Regions from separate parts of the Lapidilactobacillus salsurivasis genome, predicted to be linked through region 1. Evidence: predicted binding sites of a transcription regulator. Region 1 holds the regulator's gene; each other region holds the start of a gene.
The links. The regulator NrdR, encoded in region 1, represses ribonucleotide reductase genes. The targets are predictions, from matches to a motif close to ACACNATATATNGTGT.

Region 1 (8,248 bases):
TGAACTTGGCGAGCAAGGTACTGCGTTCATCAACTTGCGCCTTCGTAAATTTTGGAATGACCAGCAAAATCAAACCGGTCAACGCCCCACCAGCATCAAGGTCCAACTTTATGCGAACGACCAGGCTCTTGGCGCTCCTAAAACACTTAGCGCCAATCAAAATTGGGTCGGCTTGTGGCTAGCGTTGCCGAAATATAATGAGCAAGGAAAGGAAATCAATTATACAGTCAAAGAAGTTGTGCCAAAGGGTTACAGCGCGAGCTATGACCAACTGCCACTAACGGAGGATGGCCAATTGCAAGAAATCAATTTGATTGACACCTTGAACGCCACCACCAAGCCCAAACAACCGGGTCAAAGCGCCGCTCAGAAAGAAACGAAAGATCAGTCCACGTCAAAAAATCAAAATCGCTTACCGCAAAATGACGAGCACTCAACCAACTTCATGGCAGTTCTCGGTGGTACCTGCTTGATTCTGACACTAGCCGGTCTTAGTTTGGACGCCTTGAAACATCGCCGCCGGAACTGATCACAGCTAGACAACTTTAGTTCCCAGGTGCGGCTAAGTTCCACCCAACCGCCGCACCTACGCCGCTGCTGCCAGCAAAAATACCGTCACCAGCAAACAGCGGCAAACGGCAAATAGCGAACGGCTCTCCAGCCAAATCAATGACTGGAGGGCCGTTCGCTATTTTCCGATGGAATCTTGGCACCCAGAAATAGGCGGCTGAAAGATTCGGCCTTAATTTCTGGTGCAATTTATTGTTTAAAGCACTTGATTCAAGTTTCTGATCAAGCAACTCTCCTCGCAATCCGACTAAGGCGCGATGCCACCGGTTTGTCGCAAATTGGGCCCTTGCATCGGTAACTCGACCGCTAAGAAGCGAATCCGCTCCATCAACCGTTTGGCTTTGAGTACGTCCGTCTTTTGCCGCGTGTCCGCCAGGAATGTTTCCAGCTCGGCCATCGCTAAGTTCGAGGTGAAGCAGGTGGTCAACCGTTCTTGCATCCGGTACTGCAAAATAACGCCCAACACCTCATCACGAACCCACGGTCCATTACTATCCGCACCAATATCATCCAGAATCAAGACTGGCGCGCTTTGGATTTTTTGGATCTGCGGCCAAACTTGACCTTCACCGATTGCCTGCTTGATTTGGGTGGCAAAAGTCGGGAAATGAACCAAAGTTGTGGCGATACCTTGTTTGGCCAACTCATTGGCCACCGCTCCCATTAAGTAGGTTTTGCCGATCCCGAAAGGACCGGTCAAATACAAACCTTTGGCAAAGGGATGCGGCCCTGGCTGACTCAACTCCTGTAACATCCGCAGCGCCGCGTTGATTGCATCCTTGCGCCCAGCCGATTGCTGGTAGGTCATCAGATCGGCGGCGCGCAGATCATGGGGCAAGTTGACCATCGTGACCCGCTCCCGCCGTGCTTGAGCCGAACGGGCCGCCGCCAACTGCGCCGTTGGTCGATAGGCGACTTCAATCAACCCGTTATTGAGCAACAAATACGGCTCATAACCCGCCTGGGATAAGGCACTATTGGGATCTTGATTGGTTTTCACCTGGTAAAACTCATAGATTGCCGAAGCCGATTTTTCTAATTCTGCTGTGGTGATGACTGCCTGATGAGCGCTTAAGAAGGCCTGCACATCAGGATCGTGCAAGGCCGTGGTCATCAAAGCTTGATAGCTCTGATCCAACTTCTTCTCTTTCAAAAACTTATCCAAATATTCATTAAGACTGTGCATGTTCGTCACCTCGCTGTTGCCGCTTTTGTTTGAGCCATGCTAAATTCTGTTGAAGCTGATCATCTACTGGTCCAGTTGGCGCCTTGGTCGCGCTATCGGGAACCGCCTTTGCCGGCGCCGCCGCGTCACCATCACGCAACCAGCTTGGCACAACCCCTTGACTCTTTGCCGAGCGACGTTGGTTTGATTTCGTTGGCGCCGTGCCATCTTGCCGTTGATGATAATACGTCAGTCCAGCCTCAGGGGTGGTGATTTTCTGCGCCACCCAGTCCTGAGCGATCCGATCCAGTGGCGCCACAGTCACGGTTGGGTTCTCCTGTAAGCAAACCCAAACCAATAAATTCAAGGTATCCGCAGAGAAAATATGCCGCTGTTGCAGTGTCTTTAAATTGAACTTCTCCCGATTACCCACATAGAGTTTCGACCCCAATTGCTTCTTGACCCACCGAGTAAAAGGCAACAGACTTAACGACTTGGCCGCTTGCAGCAGATCTTGATCCGCCTGACTAAACGCTTGCGCCCGCGCTGCAGGCGCGACCACCGCAGTTGACGGCGGTGTGGTCACCGCCGTACCGGTTGTGGGTGTGGCCGTGGTCGACGGTTCTTCAGGGTTGAGTTGATCATAAAGGGTCAGCGCCCGCTCCTCCAAAACTCGGAAATCGATCTGATTAGTGGCCTGATCCAAGCTCTTACTGATCAGACGAGCAATATCCGTCAAACTAAACTCATAAAATTCATGCAACCCAAAAATCTCACTTTGATGATCCATGATCTCATTTCGCTTGATCTGTTTTTGCCCCACTAAGGCAATCAAGGTCTCCCAGTCAAACGTCGCCAACTGCGCCGGACTGATCTCACTGATCATTTGCGTTGGCCCCTTGACGCGCAACGCTTGCACCCCTTGACGCACTTCCTCTGGTGGTGTTAATAAGGCGCTACTAGGCAAATTAAACACGTCCAAAAAACCCGCCGTGGTTTCTTGCGACTTGGATAAGTCAACTTGCGGTAAGGCGAAGGCGGCGACCAAGCTCATGTAGCGTTTTCGGGACACTTTTTCTAGTAGAAAAGTTGCGAGGATCTCTTCGTGGAAGAAGTCTGCAGGCGCTAATGGTGGGTATAAGAAATAAAGGGCATAATCCCCGATTTGATCGGTCGTTTGAAAACTGCGGACCAAACCGACTGCCTCCAGTTGGCGCCGCGCCTGCATGAATTCCTGTGGATTGATCCCCATTAATTCCAGTAATGTGAAATGAGACGACCGCCGTGAGCGCAACGCCTGATCGTCAACTTGGGCCCAAAGCGCCTGGTAGAGTGTAAAGGCGTTGGGATTCAGTAACGGCTGATACAGCTGGGCCAGCACCCGTTGATCGAGATCCGTTAGAATCCCCCCGCGAACCAAGAAATAGCCACTGGCTGGATCAAGTTGGATTGGCTCAACCATTACTATGGTCATCTCCCTGACCTGCTTGGCCCGCGTCGTGCTTCAGCGAACGGTTCTCCTTGGCAATCAGTTCCTGGACCTCTTGCATGAAAACATTCATGTCTTTAAATTGCCGATAAACACTGGCAAAGCGAATATAGGCCACATCGTCGAGCTTGGCCAAATATTTCATGACCAATTCGCCAATATCCTCCGAGTGAATCTCACCTTCGCCACTTTGACGAATATCTCGCTCGACCTTGTCCACCACGGCGGTCATTTGATCCATGGAAATGGGCCGCTTCTCAGCCGCACGAACCAGTCCGCGCATGATCTTCTCTCGGTTGAATTCCTCCCGAGTGCCATTCTTCTTGATAACCAGTAATGGTGTTTGTTCGATCCGTTCAAAAGTTGTAAACCGATAGCCGCAATTTTCGCATTCCCGGCGGCGACGAATCGCGCGTCCTTCATCAGCTGGTCGACTATCAACGACCTTCAGGGAATTGTGATGGCAACGTGGACATTGCATAATTTGACACCTCTTTAATAATTTCGTTAACCTTGACCGCAGAGGTTTCAGTTCCCCCGACTAAATCAAGCGCATTTGCTATGCTTTATATTATACCTTAAACCCGCGGTGAAACCAATTTCCATCCCGGGATTTCACTTGCTGACAGGCGGCTGTTTGCCTCACCAACGCCGCGGACCAGCAAAAAAATCTCGAACGGCCCCAAGACCATTCAAGATTGATTGTCGCATATTATTAGGCAGAGCAGGCCAACTTGCTAGCGCCCAAGTCGGCTCAGAATTAGACTTGCGCTTAATCTTAGGAGCGTAACCACGACTGAAACGCGGCGCTACGGATAAAACGCTGAAAGTTGGCGGTCAGAGTAGCCAAGTCATGGCTAGTATCCAAGATGAAATCCGCGGCAGCTAGCCGCTGAGTGCGCCCGATTTGCGCGGCAAGCCGGGCTTGGGCCGCCGCCTTAGTGAGACCGTCACGCTTTTGCACCCGTGCCAATTGCAGCGCCTCGGGCAGATCCGCCACCAGAATGCCATCACAAAGCGTTTGATAATTCTCCTCGATCAATAAAGGAATCTCTGCCACCACTAACGGCGCGCTGCTGTCTCGGCCACGCGCGATCGCCGCCATAATCGCGGTGCGGATCAGCGGTTGCGTCAGTTGATTCAACTGCGCCAGCGCTTGGGGATCACTGAAAACCAATTGGCCTAATTTGGCCCGATCCAAACTGCCATCCGCCCGCAAATATGCCGGACCAAATTGGGCTTGAACTGCCGCTAAGCCTGGTGAATCAGGCGCCAGGATTTCGTGTGCGATTTGATCAGCATCCACCAAGTAAGCGCCCCAGTTGACGAAGCAAGTCGCGACCGCCGATTTCCCGGAAGCAATCCCTCCGGTAATTCCCAAAACTTTCGTGCCTAGCTCAGCCATCAAGCACAACCCCCTGGGGGAGTGGCTGGCACTGCGGACAGAAATGCGTGCCTCGACCACCGACTTTGACTTTCTTGATCGGAGTTTGACACCGCGGGCACGGATCATCTTCATGACCATAAACGTGGAGCGCGAACTGAAAATGACCTTGATGGCCATTAGCGTCAACATAGCTGCGAATACTCGTGCCACCAGCGGTTACCGCTTGTTTCAATTCCGCGATAATCTGATCGTGCAGCGTCTGCGCCTGGGTCAGGGTAACTTGATCTGCCGGCAGCAACGGGTTCAACCGGCTTAACCACAAGACCTCATCCACATAAATATTGCCCAACCCGGTGACCACATGCTGATCCAGCAAAGTCGGCTTCAACGCCTTATGATGCTTTTGCAGCCCGGCATAAAAACCAGCGACGGTAAAGTCGGGTCCTAGTGGTTCAGGCCCTAACGCTTTGATCCCAGATAACTGGTCCTCGGTTCCCGTCCGCACCAAGGTCATCCGTCCAAATTTGCGAACGTCTTGATACTGCAAACTGGTGCCGTCGGTAAACGTGAACACCACATGCACATGCTTGTTCGCCGGCGCCGATGTTGGTTCCAAGAAATATTTACCTTCCATTCGCAAATGGCTGACCATCGTTAATTCATGGTCAAACCGAAACAGCAAGTACTTACCGCGCCGTTGGATCGTCTCCACCCGCCGACCAGTCAGCGTATCAACGAAAATCGGTTGATCATTCGTTACGATTTTCGGGTAGAGCACCGTCACCGTTTTGATCCGCTTGCCTTGGATCAAGGTGATCAGTGAGCGCCGAACTGTTTCAACTTCAGGTAATTCTGGCACAATGATCCCCCTCTTTGTCCATTTAATGCTATTTGTCTGATTGATGCTATTTGTCTGATTGCTGCCGTTTGTCTGTTTGAACCGTTCAACCCAAATTATTTGGCGTCATACCAAGTGGCTCCGTGGGCGCTATCGACCACCAAAGGCACATCCAAACTAACCGCAGAGTCCATCACTTGCGGGACGATTTTCGCCAAAATCGGGACTTCCGCTGCTGGCGCTTCGAAAATCAATTCATCATGAACTTGCAGAAGCATTTTCGCCTGTAGGTGTTCTTGAGTCAAGCGCTGCTGCATATTGATCATCGCGACCTTGATGATATCCGCCGCGCTGCCTTGGATCGGCGTATTCATCGCCGTTCGTTCAGCAAAAGACCGCAAATTGAAATTCTTCGCGTTAATATCCGGCAAATAGCGGCGGCGATGCATGATGGTTTCCACATAGCCTTGTTGCCGTGCTGTCGCTACAATCTCCTTGATATACGCTTGAACATCTGGATACTGCTCGAAATAAGCCGCGATAAACGCCGCCGCTTGTGGCCGGGAAATTCCAATATTCTTCGCTAAGCCGTAATCACTGATGCCGTAAACAATCCCGAAATTGGTGGCCTTCGCCTGACGCCGCATATCTGGCGTTACTTGGCTTGGATCGGTCAGCCCGAAGATCTTCATTGCTGTATTGGCATGAATATCCAACCCGTTTTTGAAGGCGGCTTGCATATTCTGATCCCCAGAAACATGGGCCAGGACCCGCAATTCCACCTGGGAATAATCGCTGGAGAAGATCTCCCAATCAGGATGGCTGGGCACAAAGGCCTGACGAATCTTGCGTCCCTCCGGCAAGCGCACCGGAATATTTTGTAAATTAGGGTCAACTGACGATAACCGCCCCGTTTGCGTCAATGTTTGCAAGTAACGCGTATGGACCTTGTGATCAGGATGGATCACTTTCAATAAGCCGTTGATATAAGTTGACTGCAACTTCGAGATTTGCCGATAGGTCAGAATCCGCTCAATGATCGGGTGGCTCTTCTGTAATTGTTCCAAAACTTCAACCGAAGTGGAATAGCCTGTTTTATTCTTCTTGATCACAGGCAGTTTGAGCTCTTCAAAGAGCACCACCCCTAATTGCTTGGGTGAATTGATATTGAATTCGTGACCCGCATCTTGATAGATTAAAGTCTCAATTTCTGTCAACGTCTGACTGAAGTCCTGTTGCATCACCTTCAGACGCTGAGTATCCACGGTGATCCCCGCCAACTCCATCTGCGCCAAAACCAACGCCAAGGGAGCCTCGATCTCATCATAGAGTTGATCCTGATCGTTAGCCCGTAATTTCTCCGTCAACTGATCCTGAAGTTGATAAATAGCCTGCGCCTTTCGACTTAAATGCTCGCCTAAAACCGTGTAATCCGTCGGAATCGCCCGCTTGGTGCCCTTACCGTAAACATCCAAATCAGTTTGGACGCCGGTGTAACCGTGAAGATGCGCAATCACGCCTAAATCATTGCTATTATCAAACGTGTTCAACAAATATGAAACCAATAAAAGATCAAAACTCATGCCCGCAATGTTCAGATCAAGTCGGGCCAGCAAAACATCTGTCTTCTTACTGTCGAAAACATATTTGAGCTGATTTTTATCAGCCAGCCACTGACTCAGGGCGGGTTCCTGCAACAAACTAAGATCATCGCTGTAATACCATTGCTGTGGCGTGCCCAGGGCAAAGCCTACTGGCGTGTCAACGTGATAGTTGTCGCCCAGAATATCCAAATCAAAAGCGCGAGGTTCCTCATTGGCCAAGGCGGTCGCTAAATTAGCCCGCGTCAACTCGACCAACTTGATCGGTGTTTCCGCCGCGTCGGCTTCATTTTCATCCGCTAAATCGCCCAAATCCATTTTGGCTAATTTCGACTTGAAATCCATCTCTTGATAGAACGCGATCAACGCCGCCTGATCTACCGGCCGCCGATTCGTTGCCGCCAAATCGATTGTCAACGGCGCGTCCGTGTTGATGCGCGCCAACGTTTGCGACATCAGCGCCGCCTGCTGATCATTGATCAGGTTTTCTTTCAACTTGCTGGGCTTCATTTCTGCGACGTGCTCGTACAAGCCGGCGATTGAACCATATTGAGTTAGAAGTTTCAGCGCGGTCTTCTCCCCAACTTTGGTCACCCCGGGGTAATTATCAGAGGTGTCGCCCATCAATCCCTTGAGATCAACGATTTGTTCAGGATCGATCCCCAGTTTCTCCCGGACGTGCTCTGGGGTATAGGTTTCCAACTCATTAACACCTTTGATTGTGACTTTAACCGTGGTGTTGGCCGTGGTCAACTGGGTTAGGTCCCGATCTCCGGTCACCACCGTTACCGGCATTTTGTCGGCGGCAGCTTGCGCCAGCGTGCCAATAATATCATCAGCTTCATAGTTCGGTAGCTGATAATGCGTCAAACCATAGGCATCCAACAGTTGATTGATATAAGGCAATTGTTCCGCGAATTCCGTCGGCGTTTTCGAGCGATTACCTTTATAATCGGGAAACAATTCCGTCCGGAACGTTGTTTTACCCGCGTCAAAAGCGACCAAGACATGGGTCGGCTGCTCCGCGGCCAACAGTGAATCCAGCATATTGCTGAAGGTATAAATAGCGTTGGTATGCAGCCCTTGACTATTTGTAAAATGATCCAGCGAGTTGTGCAGGGCAAAAAAGGCTCGAAAAGCCAAACTATTTCCATCGAGAAGTAGCAATTTATTTGGTTGTGCTTCCGTTGTCATCAGT
Region 2 (8,248 bases), on a different contig from region 1:
CTGATTTCTTTTGCCGGGGGATTACCTGATCCCAAACTTTTTCCTAAAAAAGAATTAGCGCTCAGCAGCCAACGCGTGCTGTTAGACGGTACAGAGAATCCATTACAATACCACAACGCCAAAGGCTATTACCCACTGCGCAAATTGATCGCCACCGCCTTGGCTCAAGAAGGCGCCGCCGAAGATCCGCACCACATTCTGCTGACCCAAGGCGCGCAACAAGGCTTGGACTTGGTCGCGAAATTATTCCTGAATCCCCACGACCGCATTGCCGTTGAGGCCCCCACCTATGTTGGCGCCTTGGCCGCTTTCGCCGCTTACGAGCCCACCTACTTAGAATTGCCCATGTCTCCCGATGGCTTAGACCTGGACTTATTAGAGCGAGCTTTGAAGCAAACCACGATCAAATTTCTCTACACCGTCCCTAATTTCCAAAATCCTACTGGCTTCGTCATGTCCTTGACCAAACGCCAACGCCTGGTCCAATTGGCGCAAAATTATGATTTCTATATTTTGGAAGACGACCCCTACAAACATCTGCGCTACTCCGGTGCTGACCTCCCTTCACTACGGTCGTTGGATCACAGTGGTCACGTCATCAGTCTGGGCAGCTTTTCGAAAATCCTAGCGCCTGGCCTGCGCTTAGGCTGGCTCGTCGCCGATGATCCTATCTACACCCAGATCCGGCTTTTGAAAGATGGCGCCGATTTAGAATCACCGGCGCTGATCCAACAGATTGTCGCTGATTACTTGGTCAATAACGACTTCAGCGCTCATTTGCAACAAGTCCAAGCCGATTATCAACAACGGCGCGACTGGATGCTGAGCGCGCTTGAAGCCAATCTGCCTGCTGGTTGGCAAACCTCGCAACCCAATGGTGGTTTCTTCCTTTGGGTCACCGGTCCGGAAAATGTTGATCTCAATCAGTTGTTGCGGACAGAAATCGGGCCGCAAGATCACATTCTCTACGTGCCTTCGACCAATCTCTACGCCAGCAAAAACGTCAACAACGGCGCGCGGCTCAGCTATGCCGGCGCCTCTCACACTCAGATCGACATGGGGATCAAGGTCCTCTGCGACGCCTTTCGCGCACAAAATTCACAGTGCGGAACACAACGGGTTGCAACCAATTAGGCGCAGATTTTTAAAAGTAGGTTGGCCGCAGCTTGCGCTGCGAAATTCGGGGTGAGCTCGCTGTGGGCGCTGTTTTGAGCCAATCCGCAAAGACCGCGGCTTGTCTCAAAATCAGGCCTTGGTCTAAGTGGCAAAGCCACTAAGACCAATTTCACGGCGATCTCACCCCGAATTTCTCCGCTCCAGCCGCTCAACGTTATAGCAGCCGTTTGAGCACTCACGCCGACTGGGCAAGCTATTGTCAATTGGTGAGGACCCACGCAATTAACGACCGTGGTTAGCGGTTACCAGCTTTAAATGGGCGACACCAGCGCAGTCTGTTTGATGAGCAGAGCTAGTTCTCGGTGAATCAACTGAATTGATCGGTTTTCAACCAAGAATTGTCTAGGGAACAGGTAACGCTGTTCAACCGATGCAAACTGTACCGACCAACCAATCCAAATCCGTTGGCATTGCCGTACCACTCACCAAAAGCAGGTTGGCCGCAGCTTGCACTGCGAAATTCGGGGTGAGCTCGCTGTGGGCACTGTTTTGAGCCAATCCGCAAAGTGCGCGGCTTGTCTCAAAATCAGGCCTTGGTCTAAGTGGCACAGCCACTAAGACCAATTTCACGGCGATCTCACCCCGAATTTCTCCGCTCCAGCCGCTCAACGTTTTAACAGACGTTTGAGCACTCACGCCAACGGGCAAGCTGTTGCCAATTGATGGGGAGCCACGCAAATGACGGCCGGGGTTAGTGATTACAATTTTTAAATTGGCGACACCAGCGCAGTCTGCTTGATGAACTAGGACATGATCTTGATGAAGCCGTACCACCAAAAAAGTGTGATGGCCTTGACCACCACACTTGCAAAACCACTTCGTCAAATGCGTTGCTTCGATTGCAGATAGGCGCAATTCTGCCTAGCAACCGCCTCAGGACGTGTGGCTCAGCGGTGAGATTATTCTTAGCGATTTATCGCTTAGAATAAGGCCTGATTTTGAGACAAGCCGCGGTTTTTGCGGATTGGCTCAAAACAGTGCCCACCGCGTTCCAGCCACGACAAACGTCCTGAGGCGGTTGCGTCCCCATCCAAACCCACTAGACCTGCAATCAAGTGCAAGTTCAAAACCAAATCACACCAACCTATCTAATAATATGCAACGCCACGGCATAAATTCCCACAAAAAATGTAACACGATTTTAACTTGTATCAGGTAAGTCTTGAATCCAGCGGGTTCGAGACTTTTTTGTGACGCCGGTCCGCGCGGTAAAAAGTGGGACGGTTGGCGACAATCGTGGCTTTACACAATAATTTGTATACGAAAATTTGTTCGAGCACAATATGTTGTGTATTTTTGCTGGCGTCGGTATAATCAAAATCATCAACTTACGCAGTTTTGACCACTCTCGACAATTAGTCCGCTCGGCGAAAAATCGTGTCGCGGCCACTGCGTTGCAAAATTATTGGGAGGTTTTACCGATGAACAAGCAAAAAATTATCTTATATACCCGTGATGGCTGTATGCAGTGCAAAATGACCAAGCGTTATTTAAGCGAGCATCAAGTCGCCTTTCAGGAAATCAACATCAGCGAGAATCCAGCGTCAGCCGCTTATTTGCGAGAAAAGGGCTTTGCCAGTGTGCCGTTGGTTTTCCGTCAGGATCAAGACGCGCCGATCGTTGGTTTTCGTCCAGAAGCTTTACAGAAGTTGGTCGGTTAGATGGCGCTGGCTTTCTATTCGATCACCGGGCAGACGCGGCGGTTCCTGGCCAAAACGGGGCTGGACGCTTACGAGATCACCGATGCTGACCCCTACCACGCGATGAACACGCCCTATTTGTTGGTGGTGCCGACCTATGATGACGAAATGTTGGAACCGGTGATCGAATTTCTCGGCTACCAAAATAACGCCCGTGATCTGCAAGGCGTGGCTGGCGGCGGCAACCGCAATTTCAACGAGCTGTATATCCACAACGCTAAAGATATCGCCCGCGGCTTAGACGTGCCCGTGGTTTTCGACTTCGAATTCAACGGGACCGCTGCTGACGTGGCCCAATTCCAAAAGGTGGTGCGCCAATTTGAGTCTCAAAAGTCTCGATCTTAATGAAATCACGTACTTCAAGTTAAATAACGAATTGAATCGGCCGGTTGACGGTCAGATTCCTTTGGGCAAGGACCAGGCGGCCTTACAAGCTTTTCTCACAGAGAACGTGGCGCCGAACACGCGGAAATTCGCCACGATCAATGAGAAGATCCAGTGGTTGTTGGCTCATGATTTTCTCGAGCCCGCGTTTATCGCCAAGTATTCCCCTGCCTTCATTGACCAGCTGGCGACTTACTTGAGCGACCAACATTTCACCTTCAAGTCATTCATGGCGGCCTATAAGTTTTACAATCAGTATGCGTTGAAAACCGATGACGGCAACTTTTACTTAGAAAATTTCGAAGATAGGGTTCTTTTTAATGCCCTTTATTTCGCGGATGGCGATGAAGCGTTGGCGCAGCAATTGGCTGACGAAATGATCCACCAACGTTATCAGCCGGCAACGCCAAGTTTCCTCAACGCTGGGCGTCAACGTCGCGGCGAGTTCGTCTCCTGCTTCTTGATCCAGATCACGGACGACATGAACAGCATTGGTCGCGGCGTCAACAGCGCCTTGCAGTTGTCCCGGATCGGCGGCGGCGTGGGAATCACTCTGTCCAACTTGCGCGAAGCCGGCGCGCCGATCAAAGGAATCCAAGGCGCATCTAGCGGGGTTTTGCCGGTGATGAAGTTGCTGGAGGACAGTTTCAGTTACAGCAACCAATTGGGCCAACGTCAAGGCGCCGGCGCCGTGTACTTGAATGTTTTCCACCCGGACATCATTGCCTTTCTTTCCGCTAAGAAAGAGAACGCCGATGAGAAGGTCCGCGTCAAAACGCTGTCGTTGGGCGTGATCGTTCCCGATAAATATTACGAACTGGTGCGCGCCGACGCGAAAATGGCGCTGTTCAGCCCTTATGACGTGGAGCGCGTTTACGGCCAGCCCTTCTCCTACGTGGACATTAGCGCCGAATATGAGCGGATGGTCGCCAACCCTGAGATTCGCAAATATTATTTGCAGGCCCGGGAATTGGAAAATGAGATCAGCAAATTGCAGCAAGAGTCTGGCTATCCTTATATCCTCAACATCGACACCGCCAATCGCAGCAATCCCATCCCAGGGCGGATCGTGATGAGCAATCTTTGTTCCGAGATCCTCCAAGTCCAAACCCCAGCGCAATTGAACGACGCCCAAGATTTTGTCAAAATGGGCACCGATGTGAGTTGCAATCTCGGTTCCACGAATATTTTGAACTTAATGGCCAGCCCTGACTTTGGCCGTTCAGTCAACGCCATGGTCCGCGCGCTGACCTTTGTTTCCGACACGTCGAACATCACCGCCGTCCCGACCATCGCGTACGGCAACCAGCGCAGCCACGCCATCGGTCTTGGCGCCATGGGCCTGCACACCTTCCTGGCCAAAAATCAGATTGAATATGGCTCACCAGAAGCCCTAGAATTCACCAGCACTTATTTCATGTTGCTCAATTATTGGACCCTGGTCGCCAGCAACGACCTGGCCCGCGAACGCCAAGAAACCTTCGCTGATTTCGCGGACTCCGCCTACGCGGATGGCTCCTACTTTGACCAATATCGCCAACAAGATTGGGGTCCTCAAACGGCCAAGGTCCAGGATCTGTTCAAGCATATTTTCATTCCGGGACCCGCTGACTGGGCTGAACTCCAAGCTAAAGTCCAGCAAGACGGCCTTTACAACCAAAACCGCCTCGCCGTCGCGCCGACCGGTTCGATTTCTTACATCAACGACACCAGCGCCAGTTTACATCCAATCACCCGCCTGATCGAAGAACGGACCGAGAAGAAAAACGGCAAGCTGTATTTTCCCGCGCCTCTGCTGGATAATCAGACTTTACCTTACTACAAGTCGGCCTACGACACCGATATGCGCAAGGTGATCGACACTTACGCGGCGGCACAAGTCCACGTGGATCAAGGTATGAGCCTGACTTTGTTCCTGCGGGCGACGATTCCCGCCGGTCTCTACGAATGGAAAAACGAGCCGGAACAAACGACCCGCGATCTGAGTATTTTGCGAAACTACGCCTTTTATCGCGGCATCAAATCGTTGTATTATGTCCGCACGTTTACCGACAACGCGCAAGAAGTCGGCAGTAACGACTGCGAAAGCTGTATTATCTAATAGCTTGACTAAAAGGTAGGTTGGCCGCGGCTTGCGCTGCGCGTGGCGTTGGTGGTGGGCAGGGCTCCAGGTCGGGCTGGGGGTGGTGGAACGCGGCGGGCACGATTTTGAGCTTTTCGGAAACCCGCCGAAAATCTCAAAACTCGGCCTTATTGTAGGCGATAAATCGCCAACAATAATATCGCGGCTGACTCACCCCCAGCCCGACCTTCCGCCAACTAGTAAACAGCCCACCAACGCCACGCTCCGCTCCAGCCGCTCAACGTTATAACAATCGTTTGAGCACTCACGCCATATGCCAAGCTATTGCCAATTGATGTGGAGCCACGTAAATGACGGCCGTGGATATTGGTTACAAGCTTTAAATTGGTGACACCAGTACAATCTATCAGATGAACAAGCCTAGTTATCAGTGAATCAACTGAATCGATTGGTTTCCACCCAAGGATTGTTAAGGCGCGGGTAAAGCTTTTCAAACATTGCAAGCTGTGCCAACCAACTAATCCAAATCCGTTGGCATTGCCGTACCACCCCAAAAGTGGGCAATTGTTTGCCCTCTTACTTGCAAAAGCACTTCGTCAAATCTTTCACTTTGCTAGGCAGATAGGCTCAATGCTGCCCAGCAACCGGCTGGGACTGCGCGGCTCAGTGGTGAAATTGTCCTTGGCGGCTTTGCCGCTTAGGACAAGGCTCGATTTGAAGACAAGCCGCGCCCTTTGCGGATTGGCTTCAAACGATGCCCACCACGTTCCAGTCCGCATCAGCAGTCCCAGCCGGTTGCGCTCACGCGCACCACCCGCCAAAAACCCTGCCATCACGCGAAAGACAAATTTCGCAAACGCTCTCCATGCCACAAAAAATTTTAGCCGTGGTCTTACGGCCATCAGGAGGAAAACAAATGGTTCAGACTTATTACGAGGCGATCAATTGGAACAGCATCGAGGATGCCATTGATAAGGCGACTTGGGAGAAACTGACCGAGCAATTCTGGCTTGATACCCGAATCCCCTTGTCTAACGACTTGGACGACTGGCGCGGCTTGAATCCCGCCGAGAAAACGGTGGTCAATCATGTTTTTGGCGGCTTGACCTTATTGGATACGCTGCAATCCCAAGACGGGATCGATCAACTGCGCCGTGATATTCGCACGCCGCAGGAATTAGCGGTTTTCAACAATATCCAGTTTATGGAATCGGTCCACGCCAAAAGTTACTCGTCGATTTTCAGCACGCTTTGTACCAGTGAAGAAATTACTGAGATCTTCGCTTGGACCAACCACAACGAGTATTTACAGCGCAAAGCGGAGATCGTCAATTCGATTTACCAAACAGGGACGCCCTTGGAGAAGAAGGTCGCCAGCGTCTTCTTAGAAACATTTCTATTTTATTCTGGTTTCTACACGCCGCTTTATTACCTGGGCAACAACAAGCTGGCCAATGTCGCCGAGATCATTAAGCTGATCATTCGCGACGAATCGGTTCACGGCACCTATATTGGCTACAAATTCCAGTTGGGCTTCAACGAGTTGGACGCGGCGGCTCAAAGTCAATTCAAGGATTGGCTCTACAATTTACTCTACGATCTGTATGACAACGAGGAGAAATACACCGCGGCCCTTTATGATCAAGTCGGCTGGACCGAAGATGTCAAAACGTTCCTCCGTTATAACGCCAATAAAGCGCTGATGAACTTGGGGCAAGACCCACTATTCCCAGATACAGCGGACGATGTCAATCCAATCGTGATGAACGGCCTTTCCACCGGAACCGCCAACCACGACTTCTTCTCCCAAGTTGGCAATGGCTACTTGCTCGGTCACGTGGCCGCGATGAAGACCAGTGACTACGACATCGGCCGTAAGCCGTAAGCGCTGATGGCAGGTAGCGGTCCCGCGCCGGTTACCAGAACGCTCACCCCCGCAGCCAACGTTTAAGGGAAATGAATGACTTTTTTCCAAAAATAATCGGCCGTTATAACGCCGCTACATCACCGTTTCTGGGGATGTAGCGGCGTTTTTTGGCAATGGGGCGCTGGCTTATCAGTTGAACCAGCTGCAGATAACGCTTATGATTAGACTAATTATCGTCAGCCTGCTTGAGTTGCGATCCCACGCAAAACCAGGCCCAGGCTGATGGCGGCTAAACGTCGTCTTCTGAAAGGAGTTGGCTTTCGATGATCCATGGTCCTCAGCAAAATTTTGTCGCGCCGATCCAAGTCAAGGCCGTGGTGATGATTCCGGTCTTTGCCCTCCTGTGGCTGTGGTTGGTGCTTCGTAATCTGCGGAAAAACCAACTGAATTGGCCCCACCAAGGTGTCAACGCCTTGCTCCTGACCTATTTAAATCTGTTGTTAAGTGTTACCGTTTTCCCTTTCTTGATTTTCCCGTTAGGTTCGCCGATCCATCAATTGGACTTTGGTCAACAAACGCTGTTGACGGAGCTGAACCCCCTAGCCTTCCTCGATTACCAAATCGGGCAAAATCTGGGCAATCTGATCATGCTGGCGCCGCTGACCTTGTTAGCGCCCTGCCTAGTGCCCCGCTTCCAACGATTCTGGCAGAGTTTGGCGCTGGGTTTTCTCACTTCGTTAAGCATCGAGTGCACCCAACTACTGATGAATTATTTCTACTTGGGTAATCGAGTTTTCGACTTGAGTGACTTGCTGCTGAACACCGGCGGTAGCCTGCTGGGTTGGCTGATCTTCAAGATGGTTCAACGGTGGTGGCCTCAATTGTTGCGCCGCCTACAAGTTGCCTAGGCGATCGCCCATCCCTTAACAAAAAAAGTCTTCCTGTGCCACCAGCAATCACTCGTTTCGCGTGAGTAATTGGTTGGTGCCAGAAAGACTTTTTTATTGAGCTTGGGCCGGGTCAAGCATCACTGGAGCC
Region 3 (8,248 bases), on a different contig from region 1:
TGATCTTGGCCAACAGGACTTCCATCGAAAAGGGCTTATTGACAAAATCGTCGGCGCCCATATTCATCGCCATCACCATGTCCATGTTGGTGTTGCGCGACGAAATGAAAATGATCGGGATCTGCGAAACTTCGCGGATCTTTTGATTCCAATGAAAGCCATCAAAAACCGGCAAATTGATATCCATTAGGACTAAATCAGGTTTGGCCGCCGTAAATTCGGGCATGACTTGATTGAAGTCCTGAATGATGTACGCCTTCAAATCCCATTTCTCAAGATTCTCGGCGATCAATTGGGCGATCGTCGCGTCATCTTCAATAATCATGATTTTAAACATCTGTATCCTCCGCTGAAAAGGTCTGCCTTCATGTTACTGGTTTTTCTGAAAAAATACAATACAGAGACGACTGGGAAAGTGTTTGCGCCGACTTTTTTTGGCGTTAATTGTTGAGAGAACTTGTTTGAATGATGTCCGCGATGAAGGCCGCAGCTTGCGCTGCGAAATTCGGGGTGAGCTCGCTGTGGGCGTCACTTTGAGCTTTTCGGAAGGGCACCGAAAATCTCAAAGCTGAGCCTTGTCCTAGGCGGCAGAGCCGCCAAGGACAATTTCACGGCGATCTCACCCCGAATTTCTCCGCTCCAGCCGCTCAACGTTATAACAGCCGTTTGAGCACTCACGCCACTCGGCAAGCTATCGCCAATTGATGGGGAACCGCGCAGTTGACGACCATGGTTAGTGGTCATCAGCTTTAAATTGGTGACACCAGCGCAGTCTGTCTGATGAACTAGGACATGATCTTGATGAATTGGCTAATTCGGTCGGGTTCCACCCAATGATTGTTAAGAAAGCAGGAGAAATTGTTCGGCCTATGCAAAGTATATCGGTATCTTAAACCGAATTCGTTGGTGTTGTCGTACCACCCAAAATGGTCATTTGTTTGACCGCAGCTTGCGCTGCGAAATTCGGGGTGAGCTCGCTGTGGGCGTCACTTTGAGCTTTTCGGAAGGGCACCGAAAATCTCAAAGCTGAGCCTTGTCCTAGGCGGCAGAGCCGCCAAGGACAATTTCACGGCGATCTCACCCCGAATTTCTCCGCTCCAGCCGCTCAACGTTATAACAGCCGTTTGAGCACTCACGCCACTCCGCAAGCTATCGCTAATTGATGAGGATCCACGCAGTTGACGACCATGGTTAGTGGTCATCAGCTTTAAATTGGTGACACCATACCAGTCTGTCTGATGAACTCGGGCATAATCTTGGCGAATCAATTGAATCTGTCGGTTTCCACCAGTAGATTGTTAAGAAAACAAGTAGAGATGTTCAGACTATGCAAAATATCCCGACTACCTAATCCAGATCAGTTGGTATTGCCGTACCACCCTAAAAAAGGGTGATTGTTTGACCTCTAGCTTGCAAAACCACTTCGTCAAATCCTTCGCCTCGATTACAGATAGGCTCAATTCTGTTCAGCAACCGGCTGGGACTGCGCGGCTCTATCTAGAGTGAGAGCCGACCTGGTCAGCTTCTGAGCATTAGCCTAGCAACTATTTTGGAGGCTGGTTTGTGCCTCCGGAATAGTTGCGTAGCTAAGCGGAAGAAGCTAGGTCGGCGAACACGTTTCAGTGGTGAAATTGTCCTTGGCGGATTGGCTCAAAACAGCGCCCACCACATTCCAGCCACGACAAACGTTCTGAGGCGGTTGCGTCCACATCGAAACCCACCACATCTGCAATTAAGCGCAGGTTCAAGAACCGATCCCAGACTTTCAGAATCCGTTGACATTGCCGTACCACCCTAAAAAAGGGAGTTGTTTAACCTCTAGCTTGCCAAACCACTTCGTCAAATTCTTCGCCTCGATTGCAGATAGGCTCGATTCTGCCTAGCAACCGGCTGGGACTGCGCGGCTCAGTGGTGAAATTGTCCTTGGCGGCTTTGCCGCTTAGGACAAGGCTCGATTTGAAGACAATTCCCGCTTTTGGAATTTGCTTCAAACGATGCCCACCACGTTCCAGTCCGCAACAGCAGTCCCAGCCGGTTGCGTCCCATCCAAACCCACCACTCCTGCAATTACGCGAAAAATCTGAAAGAGTAGTCCCACTCAAACAAAACCCAAAACAAAAAACACCAACTCGAATCACCACCACCAGCCGCATAGGGTTCAACCTACAAGCTGAGACGCTGTCTTCGAATTGGTGTCACGTTTCACTCTGCCATTTCGTTCTGACGTTTCATTTTAAAGCCCGATCACTTAACCAATTTGTCCCAAATCACCACATCGCCTTGGGCCAAGGAGCGCGGCACGTCGATGATCCGTTGATTACGACTACCACGAAATTGTAAGGTCAGATCCTTTTCCGCCTCCAAAAAGCGACCGTCCACCAGAATATCGATTTTACTTAATAATTCCAATTTGTCCGGCGTTTCTTGTTGCAACTCTGCCCAAGTATACCCGGTCCAGGACCAGATATCTTTCGTTGACCCAAAACGCGCGCGAATCGCGTCAACTAATTTCAAACAGACCTGTGTATTCAAGAAGGGCTCGCCCCCCAAGAGCGTCAACCCCTGAACATACGATTGACCCAGATCCGTCAAAATTCGTTCTTGTAGCTCATCGGTGTAGGGTTGACCGTAATGGAAATTCTGCGCGGCGGCGTTGTAGCAACCGGGACAAGCGAATTGACAGCCGGAAACATATAAACTGCAACGCACCCCTTCCCCATCAACGAAATTAAAGGGCTTATAGTCGGCGATATATTGCTGGCTCAGTTGGGCTGCTTGCCATTCACCAGGCTGTGGATTTTTCGGGAGACGCGGCGAACGCCAAGTTACTTTTGTCGTAAAAATCACCCATTTCTTTGTTGATTGGCCACCTGATTATTGCTGAAGCTTAAATGTTTGACCCGTGAAACAATTTCTTCGTGGCGGCCGTGGACCATTGGCCGCTGGTTCGGGTTACCTAAATAACCGCACGTCCGTTTAACGACATCACAACTGGCGGGATCGGAATTACCACATTCTGGGCACTTGAATCCTTTGGCCGTTGGGACGAATTCGCCCTTGAAGCCACACTTGAAGCACTGATCGATCGGCGTGTTGGTTCCCAGATAGCCGATTCGATCATAACCGTAGTTCCAAACCGCCTCTAGCGCTTTGGGGTTTTGTTTCAGATTAGGATACTCGCAATAATGAATGAACCCACCCGCGCAATATTTCGGATAATCTTTTTCAAAATCGAGTTTTTCAAACGGTGTGGGATTCTTGCGGACGTCATAGTGGAAACTATTGGTGTAGTACTCTTTGTCGGTAATGTCCTTGATCTTACCAAACTTCTTGGTATCAAGCCGGCAGAACCGGTCAGTCAGGCTTTCTGATGGTGTGGAATAAACGCTAAAGTGATAGCCGTATTCCTGCTCCCAATCGACGCAATGATCGTGCAACGCCTTGACGACTTTGATCGTGAACGCTTTGGCGGCAGGATCATGTTCCCAAGTTGGTCCGAAGAAGACCGTCCCAACTTCATATAACCCAATGTAACCTAAAGAAACAGTGGCGCGACTATTCTTGAACAATTCATCGACAGATTGGTCTTTGCGCAAACGTGGGCCGAAAGCGCCGTATTGATAAAGAATTGGCGCGTTATAAGGATGCGCCTGCTTCGCGCGATTGACTTTGAAGACCAACGCCTCTTCGCAAACTTGAAGCCGCTGTTCCAAGATCGTCCAGAATTTAGCCTGATCCCCTTTGGATTCCAAGGCGATCCGCGGCAAGTTCAAAGTAACCACGCCAAGATTCATGCGGCCAGAATTCACTTCGCGACCTTCTTGATCTTGCCAACCTTGCAAAAAGCTGCGGCAACCCATCGGCGCTTTGAACGAGCCGGTCAGTTCAACGATCTTGTCGTAGCTTAGCACGTCAGGATACATCCGTTTGGTGGCGCATTCGATCGCCAATTGTTTCACATCATAATTGGGATCCGTTGGTTCCAAGTTCAAACCACGCTTCAAAGCGAAGACTAGCTTAGGGAAAATCGCGGTCCGATGTTCTTTACCTAATCCGAGAATCCGAATTTGTAAAATCGACTTCTGGATCTCACGTTCGATCCAGCTCGTCCCTAAACCAAAACCAAGCGTGGTGAACGGCGTTTGTCCTTGGGAGGAATATAAGGTGTTGATTTCATATTCCAAGGCTTGCATCGCGTCATAAATGTCTTTCTTAGTCCGTTTGATCGCGTATTCTTTGCGGCGTTCTGGCTCATCGATCCATTCCGCGGCCTCGGCTTCGTGCTTGATCAGGTTCTTTTCCGCGAACGGGGCCAATAATTCATCCACCCGGTCGGCTGAACAGCCACCATATTGACTGGAGGCCACATTGGCAATGATCTGGGCCATTTGCGCCGTTGCCGTTTGAATCGAGTGCGGTGGTTCAACTTCCGCGTTGCCGATCTTAAAGCCGTGAGTCAACATTTCCTTGAAATCGATCAAGCAACAATTGGTCATCGGGCTGTATGGTTGGTAATCCAAATCATGCCAGTGGATCTCCCCTTTGAGGTGAGCATTGGCGACTTGCGGTGGCAACATTTTCAACCCGATCGCCTTGGCTACGGTGCCGGACGTCAAATCCCGCTGCGTATTGAACACTTGGCTGTCCTTATTGGCATTCTCGTTGACCACGGTCGCGTCACGGTTCAGCAACTTCTTGATCGTAAAATTGATATCGGTCGCTTGGCTGCGGGCAAAATCCCGTTGTGTCCGGTAACCAATGTATTCTTGCGCAATCGAATAGAGATGGTGATCCAGCAAAGTATGCTCCACAATGTTCTGGATCTCATAGATCTTAACATTGGTGTTGAACCGATCGGTGATCTCCGCCAACACGTCATCCAGAACTGTTTGTAACTCAACATCGGACACTTCTTCGCCGGCCTGTTCCGTCTTCGTCGCCGCTTTTTGGATCGCCTGGGCGACCTTCTCCGGTTCAAAGCGCATGATTCGACCATCACGCTTGATTACATTGATCGTTGGTAATTTTGTCTGTAACGGGGTCTTCAACTCGTCCATTGCCATCGCTCCACTCTCTATTAATACTTAATCATTATCTTGGGCACCAGTGCACTCACTCCACAGCCAACCGCGATTTCTCCACCATCGCCGGCTGCCTTGCATGAATGATCGTTCAAAACTCGCCTATCATTACTGATAGTTCAAAAACGAAAGGTGCTGTCTAGCACCATTTTACCCTGACTAGAATTTAAATCAAGCTATATGTAGGGGCTCAAGGATGTATATATACAAGATATAGTAGGAAAACGATTGTGCTAAATGTATAAATCTTCGATAAAGTTGCCCTGTACCCGCGGTCAATTCCGGTGCTGACTATCGTTTTTGCATGAATCTTAACCATGAGAAAAGTCGCATCTTATTCAAAAACGCGCCCCAAAAATATATTTCATCTCAGGTTCGATTAGTCACGCCTTGTCCATCCCCTTGAATCAATACCAAAAAACCCGCCAGCATCACACTAGCGGGTAGAACAACCAAAGACCTAATCCATGACTGCTAATTTCGCAGCTAACTCTTTCTGAGCCAAATCGATCGTTGCTGGCGTTTCCAGCTCAACTAAGCGATAAACGCCGCGATGATTGTCCTCAAGCCGATAATGCCCTGTTGATTGCAACACTTCGCGAATAATTTGAATATCGCGTTGGAAGCGTTTCTTACGATTCGCTAAATCATTTTCGCCCGCCGTTTGTTGGTACAGCCCAGCCTCTGCGGCAATCATCTCTGATTTAGAGATTTGCTTACGTCCCATCAACAAAATAAAGAGTCGTAAAATTCGTTCCTGACTATTCATTATTCTAAACCCCTTCATCCACCATTTTTTCCGTAGGGATTTCGGATTCGATTGGCCCTCGTGCTGCATCGACCTGAAATACCCCTATAACCGCATTATATACAACGCCCTAGTCACAATGTGACATGTGAGTCTCTTTTTCAAAATAAAAATGACTTTTTTGAATTATTTAAGGGATTTTAGGAAAAATGCACAAAAAATATCGGCCGATTGACCGCTTTTTATCGGGGTTGGTTCAAAAAAAAGGGGCGAGGCTTGCTCAACATTGCCAAAACAAGGGTCGCGAGGTTTGTGACGACGACGGCAAACAAAAAAGCTACGGAAAACCTCCCGTAGCTAGTTCGTCGCTGGCGCAACTGAATGATTGGAGCTTACTCATTGATTGGCGCATCGCGGTGCGAGCAACCAGGCTGCGCAAGCCGCTCAGTAGCCCGGCCACAGCCCCGCCCCCGCTTCACGATGCCAGGCCCGCTCCACCTCACGACCCGCACCACTAGGCCCGCTTCAACCGCAAGGACATGGCGTTCAACGCCACGATCACAGTGGAGAAGGACATGATGATCGCGCCGATCGCCGGGGACAAGACGAAGCCGATCGGGGCCAAGACGCCCGCCGCTAATGGAATCGCGATCAAGTTGTAACCAGCACCCCACCAAAGGTTTTCGATCATTTTCCGATTGGTCGCTTGCGCCAGATTGAGGAAGTTCAAAATATCCGCCGGATCACTATGAACCAAGATCACATCAGCCGCATCAATGGCCACATCAGTCCCCGCGCCGATCGCCACACCAATATCGGCTCGGACCAAGGCCGGCGCGTCATTGACGCCATCGCCGACCATCATCACGTGATGACCAGCAGCTTGATACTCACGGACAACTTTTTCTTTATCTTCTGGCAGTAAATGCGCCTTGAATTCGGTGATGCCCAAACTCGCGGCAACTTTCGCGGCCGTCGCCTGATTATCCCCGGTCAGCATAACCGGCGTGATCCCGCGAGCTTGTAAGGACTTGATGAAGCTGCGGGCGCTATCCTTGATCTGATCTCCGGCGGCGAAAATCGCCACCACCTGCTGACCGCGGATCAAATAGCTCACACTATTGCCCTGGTCAGCCAAGTTAGCAAATTCTGCTTGGTCATAAGCCAGCTGATGCTGCTGTAAATAATTGACGGTGACGATTTGATAAGCTTGGCCATCGATTGTCCCAGCTAAGCCGACCCCTTTGATTGTTTGGACGTCGGTAGCTTCAGGCAAAGTTAACTGGGCTTTTTTGACCGCGCTCAGAACACCAGTGGCGATTGGATGGCTACTATGTTGCTCCAACCCACCGATCAATTGCAGCGCCTGATCATCGCTCAACTCTTTTTGGTAGCTGTGGACAGCATTCAAGGTGAAATTACCTTCTGTTAAGGTCCCAGTCTTGTCCAAGAAAACATGGGTGATCGTTTTCGCGTTCTCCAAAGCTTGACGTTCTTGGATCAACAAACCATTGACCGCGGCTAGTGAGGTACTGCGCGCGACCACTAACGGTACCGCCACTCCTAAAGCGTGGGGGCAGGCAATCACCAAAACCGCCACCATTCGTTCCAGCGCGGTCGCCATGTCGGCGTTGAAGCCCCAAACAACGAAGGTCAGGATCCCTGCAACCAAAGCGAAGTAGAACAACCAGCCGGCGACCTTGTCCGCCATGGTTTCTGATTTCGACTTGTCATTTTGCGCCCGGCCGATCAATTTCATCACTTGCGATAAATAACCACTTTCGCCAGTGCCCGTGACCTTGATCGTCAAAGTACCATCGCCATTGACGGAACCGCCGATCACCGTTGCGCCCACTTCTTTATTGATCGCCTTTGATTCACCAGTGACCAAAGATTCATTGACTTGACTTTGACCATTGAGGATCGTCCCATCGGCCGGGATTGACTCCCCACCACGGACAATCAAGAGATCATTGACCTTGATCTGGGCTAAAGGCCGCTCAACAACTGCGCCATCAGCAAGCTGAACATGCGCTTGGCTGGGCAATAACTGCGCCATTTTCTCCAGGGCATCGCCGGCCTTCATCATCGCGTTCATCTCGATCCAGTGACCCAATAACATGATCAAGATCAGCGTAGCCAATTCAGTGAAAAAGTCCATCACATGATGATTGCCTAAGAAATTCCGGGCGATAAAGGCGTAGACACTATAGAAGTAAGAGACGGAGATTCCCAGAGAAATCAAGGTCATCATCGCCGGCTTTTTGTCCTTGAGTTCATAATAAGCCGCGTTAATGAACGTCCAGCCACCATAGAAGAACAGCACAGTAGCGCTGACTAAAACTAGCCATTCGGAACCAGGAAACGCCGGGATCACCGCCCGACTGAAGCCCATGATCTGGGACAACAACAGCACTGG

Region 2: a site for NrdR is predicted at 2,453-2,468, ahead of nrdH (glutaredoxin-like protein NrdH). Genes of this name have one in related genera too.
Region 3: a site for NrdR is predicted at 5,286-5,301, ahead of nrdD (anaerobic ribonucleoside-triphosphate reductase). Genes of this name have one in related genera too.

What each region holds. Positions count from the first base shown of each region.
Region 1 is NZ_BAAABI010000005.1:115,014-123,261, forward strand. It holds gene ACYVSB_RS07710 (Cna B-type domain-containing protein) at 1-529, shown strand, start outside; gene ACYVSB_RS07715 (hypothetical protein) at 546-800, opposite strand; gene dnaI (primosomal protein DnaI) at 818-1,756, opposite strand; gene ACYVSB_RS07725 (replication initiation and membrane attachment family protein) at 1,743-3,209, opposite strand; gene nrdR (transcriptional regulator NrdR) at 3,190-3,705, opposite strand; gene coaE (dephospho-CoA kinase) at 4,003-4,629, opposite strand; gene mutM (DNA-formamidopyrimidine glycosylase) at 4,622-5,470, opposite strand; gene polA (DNA polymerase I) at 5,566-8,244, opposite strand.
Region 2 is NZ_BAAABI010000011.1:50,186-58,433, reverse strand. It holds gene ACYVSB_RS11195 (aminotransferase-like domain-containing protein) at 1-1,134, shown strand, start outside; gene ACYVSB_RS11190 (hypothetical protein) at 1,131-1,379, opposite strand; gene ACYVSB_RS11185 (hypothetical protein) at 1,540-2,001, opposite strand; gene ACYVSB_RS11180 (hypothetical protein) at 2,057-2,335, shown strand; gene nrdH (glutaredoxin-like protein NrdH) at 2,598-2,837, shown strand; gene nrdI (class Ib ribonucleoside-diphosphate reductase assembly flavoprotein NrdI) at 2,838-3,221, shown strand; gene nrdE (class 1b ribonucleoside-diphosphate reductase subunit alpha) at 3,196-5,361, shown strand; gene ACYVSB_RS11160 (hypothetical protein) at 5,580-5,846, opposite strand; gene ACYVSB_RS11155 (hypothetical protein) at 5,949-6,164, opposite strand; gene nrdF (class 1b ribonucleoside-diphosphate reductase subunit beta) at 6,260-7,228, shown strand; gene ACYVSB_RS11145 (VanZ family protein) at 7,534-8,118, shown strand.
Region 3 is NZ_BAAABI010000006.1:150,040-158,287, reverse strand. It holds gene ACYVSB_RS09005 (response regulator transcription factor) at 1-337, opposite strand, end outside; gene ACYVSB_RS09000 (hypothetical protein) at 529-744, opposite strand; gene ACYVSB_RS08995 (hypothetical protein) at 890-1,012, opposite strand; gene ACYVSB_RS08990 (hypothetical protein) at 987-1,268, opposite strand; gene ACYVSB_RS08985 (hypothetical protein) at 1,812-1,991, opposite strand; gene nrdG (anaerobic ribonucleoside-triphosphate reductase activating protein) at 2,245-2,847, opposite strand; gene nrdD (anaerobic ribonucleoside-triphosphate reductase) at 2,844-5,057, opposite strand; gene ACYVSB_RS08970 (hypothetical protein) at 5,542-5,850, opposite strand; gene ACYVSB_RS08965 (heavy metal translocating P-type ATPase) at 6,344-8,248, opposite strand, start outside.